3 regions of the Saccharothrix sp. NPDC042600 genome follow, and region 1 is predicted to be linked to each of the others. Evidence: riboswitches for the same ligand, from Rfam matches in the RefSeq annotation. Region 1 holds a riboswitch; each other region holds the start of a gene.
The links. Region 1 has a riboswitch for S-adenosylmethionine ahead of thrC (threonine synthase). Riboswitches for the same ligand answer to the same signal wherever they lie in the genome.
Positions count from the first base shown of each region.

Region 2: linked by a shared signal. The riboswitch ahead of AB0A74_RS41205 (aminotransferase class V-fold PLP-dependent enzyme) and the one ahead of thrC (threonine synthase) in region 1 are both predicted to bind S-adenosylmethionine.
Region 3: linked by a shared signal. The riboswitch ahead of AB0A74_RS03635 (ATP-binding cassette domain-containing protein) and the one ahead of thrC (threonine synthase) in region 1 are both predicted to bind S-adenosylmethionine.

Region 1 is NZ_JBEZBW010000007.1:33,250-35,505, forward strand. It holds gene thrC (threonine synthase) at 56-1,318, opposite strand; SAM riboswitch class I at 1,330-1,449, opposite strand; gene holA (DNA polymerase III subunit delta) at 1,547-2,256, shown strand, end outside.
Region 2 is NZ_JBEZBW010000167.1:4,608-6,863, forward strand. It holds gene AB0A74_RS41200 (potassium/proton antiporter) at 1-868, shown strand, start outside; SAM riboswitch class IV at 919-1,033, shown strand; gene AB0A74_RS41205 (aminotransferase class V-fold PLP-dependent enzyme) at 1,080-2,256, shown strand, end outside.
Region 3 is NZ_JBEZBW010000003.1:58,376-60,631, reverse strand. It holds gene rsmA (16S rRNA (adenine(1518)-N(6)/adenine(1519)-N(6))-dimethyltransferase RsmA) at 1-451, shown strand, start outside; SAM riboswitch class I at 538-628, shown strand; gene AB0A74_RS03635 (ATP-binding cassette domain-containing protein) at 842-1,852, shown strand; gene AB0A74_RS03630 (methionine ABC transporter permease) at 1,849-2,256, shown strand, end outside.

The sequences.
Region 1 (2,256 bases):
GGGGCGGCGGTGCCGCGTCGGTGGCGAGCCGACGCGGTCCGCCGCGGTGCTCCGGTCAGTCCTTCAGGGCGTTGATGACGGCTTCGGCCGACGGCGGGACGTTCGCGCGCGGTCCCACGCGGTCGCCGAGGGCGTCCAGGGTCTTGAGGCCGTCGCCGGTGATCAGCAGCACGGTCTCGGCGTCGGGGTCGAGCTGCCCGGTCTCGATGAGCTTCTTCGCGGTCGCCACGGTCACGCCGCCGGCGGTCTCCGCGAAGATGCCCTCGGTGCGGGCCAGCAGGCGGATGCCCTCGACGACCTCTTCGTCGGTGACGTCCTCGATCGCGCCGCCGGTGCGGCGGACCGCGTCGAGCACGTACGGGCCGTCGGCGGGGGCGCCGATCGCCAGGGAGCGGGCGATGGTGTCCGGGCGGACGGGGGAGACCACGTCGTGGCCGGCCTTGAACGCCGCGGACACGGGGGAGCAGCCGGTGGCCTGGGCGCCGAACACCTTGTACGGGGTGGCCTCGACAAGGTCCAGCTCGCCGAGCTCGCGGAAGGCCTTGTCGACCTTGGTGAGCTGGGAGCCGGAGGCGATCGGGACGACGACCTGGTCGGGCAGGCGCCAGCCGAGCTGCTCGGCGACCTCGTAGCCGAGGGTCTTCGAGCCCTCGGCGTAGTAGGGCCGGACGTTCACGTTGACGAACGCCCAGTCCTCGTGCTCGGCGGCGAGCTCCTGCGCGAGGCGGTTCACGTCGTCGTAGTTGCCGTCGACGGTGATCAGGTTGCCGTCGTAGACGGCGGTCATGAGGATCTTGGCGCGTTCGAGGGAGGAGGGGACCAGCACGACCGACTGCCAGCCCGCACGGGCCGCCGCGGCGGCGACGGCGTTCGCGAGGTTGCCGGTGGAAGGGCAGGCGAGGACCTTGAAGCCCAGCTCGCGGGCCGCCGCCAGCGCGACGCCGACGACGCGGTCCTTGAACGAGTGGGTGGGGTTGCCGGTGTCGTCCTTCACCCAGACCTTGCGGACACCCAGCGCCTTGGCGAGGTTGTCGGCCTCGACGAGGCGGGTGTGGCCGGGGTTGGTGTTGGGGTGCGACTCGACGTTCGACGGGACGGGCAGCAGGCCGCGGTAGCGCCAGATCGACCGGGGGCCCGCCTCGATGTCCTCGCGGCGGACGCGGCCGAAGTCGTAGGCGACTTCCAGCGGCCCGAAACACTCCAGACAGGCGTATTCCGGGGCGAGCGGGGTCTCGTGGCCGCACTCGCGACACGACAGGGCGCGAGCCGGGCCGAGGTCGAAGGAGGTGGCGGTCGAGGGCACACTGACAGCAGTCATCGCGAGGTTTCTCCTCATCTTTCCCGCTTGGCGGGTCGGAATTGGCACCGTGGTCGGCAGCGCGCAAGGCGCCGCAACGACGGGTTGCCGGGGCTTCTTCGGGCCGATCCCTCTGCCCCTCTGGATGAGCGGTATTCAGTTGTGCCCTCAACCTACGACACCGTCCCGAGGTTCAGCCAGATCCGTCCACCATCCGGACGGCCGCGGCGGCGTGGGAGGATCGGGTCCGTGAGCGCCGCCGCAGTCACTCCCGCCCCCGTGCAACTGGTGGTCGGCGAGGAGGAGTTGCTGGTCGAGCGCGCTGTCCGCAGCGCGCTGGCCGCCGCCCGCCGACTCGACCCGCAGGCCGACCTGACCCGCGTGAAGGTGACCGACCTCACCCCTCCTGAGCTGGCGGAACTGGTGAGCCCGTCGCTGTTCGCGGAGGGCCGCGTGATCGCCTTGGAGAGCGCGCAGGACGCCGGCAAGGAGATCGCGGACGCGGTCCTGGCCTACGCGAAGTCGCCCGCGGACGGGGTGACGCTGGTGGTCGTCCACACCGGCGGCGGACGCAGCAAAGTGGCGAAGGAACTACCTACGGCTTTGCGCAAGGCCGGCGCCGAGGTGATCGAGTGCCCCAAGATCACCAAGGCCGCCGACCGCGAGGCGTTCGTCCGCAACGAGATCCGCTCGGCGGGCGGCAAGGCCGACCCGGAGGCCGTCGGCGCGCTCATCGAGGCGGTCGGTTCGGACCTGCGCGAGCTGGCGGCGGCGGCGTCGCAGCTCGTGGCGGACACCGGCGGCAAGGTGGACGTGGACGCCGTGCACCGCTACCACCGGGGTCGGGCCGAGGTGACCGGGTTCGCGGTGGCGGAGAAGGCGGTCATGGGCGACCGGGCGGGGGCGCTGGAGGCGCTGCGGTGGGCGATCCACCTCGGCGTGCCGCACGTGCTGGTCGC
Region 2 (2,256 bases), on a different contig from region 1:
GCGCCGGGCGGCGCTGCCCGCGACCGGCCTGTACCCGCTGGCCACGGTCGCGGTGTGCCTGCTCGCCTACACCGCGGGCGACCTCGCGCACGCGTCCGGGTTCCTCGCCGTCTACACCGCCGCGCTGGTGCTGGGCAACGCCCGCCTGCCGCACCGCGCGGACACCCTGTCCTTCGCCGAGGGCCTGGGCTGGATCGCCCAGATCGGGCTGTTCGTGCTGCTCGGCCTGTACGCCTCGCCCGGCCGGCTGCTGGAGGCGCTGGTCCCCGCGCTGGTGGCGGGCGGGGTGCTGGTGCTGCTGGCCCGGCCGCTGTCGGTGCTGTGCGCGGCGCTGCCGTTCCGGGTGCCGTGGCGCGAGCAGGTGTTCATCTCGTGGTCGGGGCTGCGCGGCGCGGTGCCGATCGTGTTCGCGCTGATCCCGCTGATCCAGAACGTGCCGGGCGCGCAGGACCTGGTGGACGCGGTGTTCGTGCTGGTCGTCCTGCTGACGGTGGTGCAGGGCAGCACGCTGCCGCGGCTCGCGCGGTGGTTGGGGCTGGAGAAGTCCGGGGAGGCGCGGGAGGTCCAGGTGGACTCGTCCGCGCTGGACGAGCTGGGCGCGGAGCTGCTCCAGGTGCGCATCCAACGCGGCTCCAAGCTGCACGGCGTGTACCTGAGCGAGCTGCGGCTGCCGCCGGGCGCGGTGGTGAGCCTGGTGGTTCGGGGTGACGAAGGGTTCACGCCGCAGCCCACGACCCGGCTCCAGGAGTTCGACCAGCTCCTCGTCGTCTGCACCGACAGCGCCCGCACCGCCACCGAGCAGCGCATCCGCGCCGTGGACCGGGCCGGCCGGTACGCGCGGTGGAAGGGCGACACCGGTCTCCCATGATGTGAACGCGACTCGACTCGGGGTCGGCGGTGGGTTAACGTCGGGTCCAAGGTCATGAGTGCCAGCGCGAAGCTCGGGCTAGCTGGCCGGCAACCCTCCTACCGCGGTGGGGTGCCCCCGATGAGGACCTGGCCTGGCGCGGAGGGCGTCGGGCAAGCGCGGGCCTCCTCTCCCGGTAGCGGAGTCCGCCTGGACCCCGTCGGAGGGTGTCGTGACCGTCGCAGTCCCCGGATCGATCGCCGCTCTGCCCCGCGTCGTCGGCGCGTCGCTGCGCGTGCCGCTGGTGACCGGTGAGCGCGTGGAGTACGCCAACCTCGACCACGCGGCCAGCGCGCCCTGCCTGGAGCAGGTGCGCGACGCGGTGGACGAGCTGCTGCCCTGGTACGCCAGCGTGCACCGCGGAGCGGGCTTCGCCTCCCAGGTGTCCACGAAGGTCTACGAGCAGGCGCGGGACTCCGTGCGCCGGTTCCTGGGCGCCCGCACCGGCGACACCGTCGTGTTCACCCGCAACACCACCGACGCGCTGAACCTGCTGGCCCGCAGCCTGCCGCGGAAGACGGCCGTGGTCCTGTTCGACACCGAGCACCACGCGGCCCTGCTGCCGTGGCGCGGGCCGCACGTGCGGCGGTTGCGGACGCCGGGCGGCGCGGGCGAGGCCGTGCTGCAGCTGGACCGCGCGTTGCGCGCGGCCCCGGTCGGGCCGCGGCTGGTCGTGGTGACCGGCGCGTCCAACGTGACCGGCGAGGTGTGGCCGGTGGCCGAGCTGGCGGCCGTCGCCCGGCGGCACGGCGCCCGCATCGCCCTGGACGCCGCCCAGCTCGCCCCGCACCGCCCGGTGGACCTCAAGGCGCTCGACGTGGACTACGCGGTGCTGTCCGGGCACAAGCTCTACGCGCCCTTCGGCGCGGGCGTCCTGGTCGGGCGCGCGGACTGGTTGCAGGCGGCCGAGCCGTACCTGGTCGGCGGCGGCGCGACGGCCCGGGTCAGCGACCACGGCGACCGGCTGGGCGTGGCCTGGTCGGCGGTGCCCGAGCGGCACGAGGCCGGGTCGCCCAACGTGGTCGGCGTGCACGCCCTGGCGGTGGCCTGCGACGTGCTGGGCCGGCACTGGGAGCAGACCGTGGCGCACGAGCGGGAGCTGCTCGCCCGGCTGCGGGCGGGTCTGGCGACCGTGCCGGGGACCTGCGAGCTGGCGCTGTTCGGGCCCGAGCACGACCGGGTCGGCGTGGTCAGCTTCGTGGTGCGCGGGCAGGACGCCGGTTTCCTGGCCGCCGCGCTGTCCGCCGAGCACGGGATCGGCGTGCGGGACGGGGCGTTCTGCGCGCACGTCGCCGTGCACCGGCTGGCCGGGGGGCAGCGGGCGCTGCGCGCGTCGCTGGGCCTGGGCA
Region 3 (2,256 bases), on a different contig from region 1:
GGTGGTGCTGCACCTCTTGGCCGAACTGCCCACCCTCCGCACGGGCCTGGTGATGGTCCAGGCGGAGGTCGCCGACCGCATGGCGGCGGGTCCCGGCAGCAAGGTCTACGGCGTCCCGAGCGTCAAGCTCGCCTGGTACGCCGACGCCCGCCGGGCCGGGCCGGTGTCGCGCCAGGTGTTCTGGCCGGTGCCCAACGTGGACTCCGCGCTGGTCGCGTTCGAGCGCCACGCGCCCCTGTCCACAGTGGACCAGAAAACCGTGTTCTCGTTGGTGGACGCGGCTTTCGCGCAGCGGCGCAAGGTGTTGCGCGGGGCGCTCGCCGGTTGGGCCGGATCGGCCGCCAAGGCCGAGCAACTGCTGGTCAGCGCGGGTGTGGACCCGGGCGCGCGGGGCGAACAACTGGACGTAGGAGATTTCGTCCGGATAGCCGAAGCCGCCTCATCAATCTAGCCGGTGATCTTTCGGCCGAAAGTGTGATTTGACGAACGATCCGCGTCCAGGCTTGCGTTCGGGCAGGTCCGTCGGGTGTACTCGTGCTGCCATCCCGAGCGGCCGAGAGACCTGGCTCCACGACGCCGCAGCAACCACCCCCCATGGGGCAGGTGCTTCAGCCAGGATCGATGGAGGATCACGTGCCCAGGATGCGAATGCTCACTCGACGGCGAGTCGTCGACCACGGCCGCCGCACGGTATCGGGCTGTCGCAGCTACTAGAAGCCTAGGCGCCTCTCAAGTCCTCGCCGCCCTACGCGCCCTACCGCGCTGGGCATCTACCTGAGCTGAGTCCCCGGACGCGCACGCCACGAGCGTGCGCTGCCGCGTGCAGTCGTGGAGCGAAAACGTGATCACTGTCGAGAACCTCACCAAGACCTTCCCCGGGAGTACCGGACAGGTTCGCGCACTGGACGGCGTGAACCTGGACGTCGCCGCGGGCACCGTCCTCGGCGTCGTCGGCCCCAGCGGGGCGGGCAAGTCCACCCTGGCCCGGTGCGTCGCGCTCCTGGAGCGCCCCGACAGCGGCGCGATCCGCGTCGACGGCACCGACCTGGTCTCCCTGGGCGGCACCGCCCTGCGCAACGCCCGTCGCCAGATCGGCGTTGTGCCGCAAGGGGATTCGCTGCTGCGTCAGCGCACCGCCGCGGGCAACGTGGCGCTGCCGCTGGAGTCCGCCGGCGTCCCCGGCCCGCAGCGCCGCACCCGCGTCGCCGAGCTGCTCGACCTGGTCGGCCTGACCGACAAGGCCGGCTCCTACCCCGACCAGCTTTCCGGCGGGCAGCGCCAGCGCATCGCCGTGGCGCGCGCCCTCGCCGCCAGCCCGTCGGTGCTGCTGGCCGACGAACCGACCTCCGCCCTGGACCCCGAGACCACCGGCTCCGTGCTGACCGTGCTGGACCGGGCGCGCGCCGAGCTGGGCGTGACGGTCCTCGTGGTCACCCACGACATGGGCGTGGTCCGCAAGATCTGCGACGACGTCGCGGTGCTGGAGGACGGCCGCGTGGTGGAGCACGGCAAGGTGCTCGACCTGGTCGCCGACGCCGGTTCCCGCACGGCCTCGTCGCTGCTGCCCGCCGTCGACCAGAACCCGGCCGCCGAGAAGGCCTACGACCGCGTGGCGGACGTGGTGCTGGTCGGCTTCGCCGCGGTCGGCGCGCTGCTGCCGGAGGCCACCTCGCGGTTCGGCGTCGAGCTGAACCTGCTCGGCGGCGGCCTGACCCGGCTCGGCGAAACCCCGGTCGCGCGCTTCCGCGTCGGCCTGAACGGAGAACGCGCCGACTCGGCGCTCGAATTCATCGCGGACGCGGGTGGGGCAGTGCGGCGGACCCTGACCGGTCCGCAGGGAGTAGCTGCGTGAGGTCTGCAACACCCTGGTCCACCGTGTTCGACGGCGTCCTGGTCGCCACCGGCCAGACCCTCTACATGGTGGCCGTCTCCACCCTGATCGCTGTGCTGCTCGGCATTCCCGTCGGCATCTGGCTGCAACTCACCGCTCCCGGCGGGTTGCGGCCGAAGCCGGTGGTGCACAACCTGCTCGGCTTCATCGTGGACCTGGGGCGGTCGATGCCGTTCCTGGTCCTGCTGATCCTGCTGATGTCGTTCACCCGCTTGTTGTTGGGCAACACCATCGGACCGACGGCGGCGATCGTGCCGCTCGCGGTGGGCGCGATCCCGTTCGTCGGCCGGCTGGTGCAGAACGTGCTGGCGGAAGTGCACTTCTCGGTGGTGGAGGCCGCGGTCACCACGGGGGCGTCCACGTTC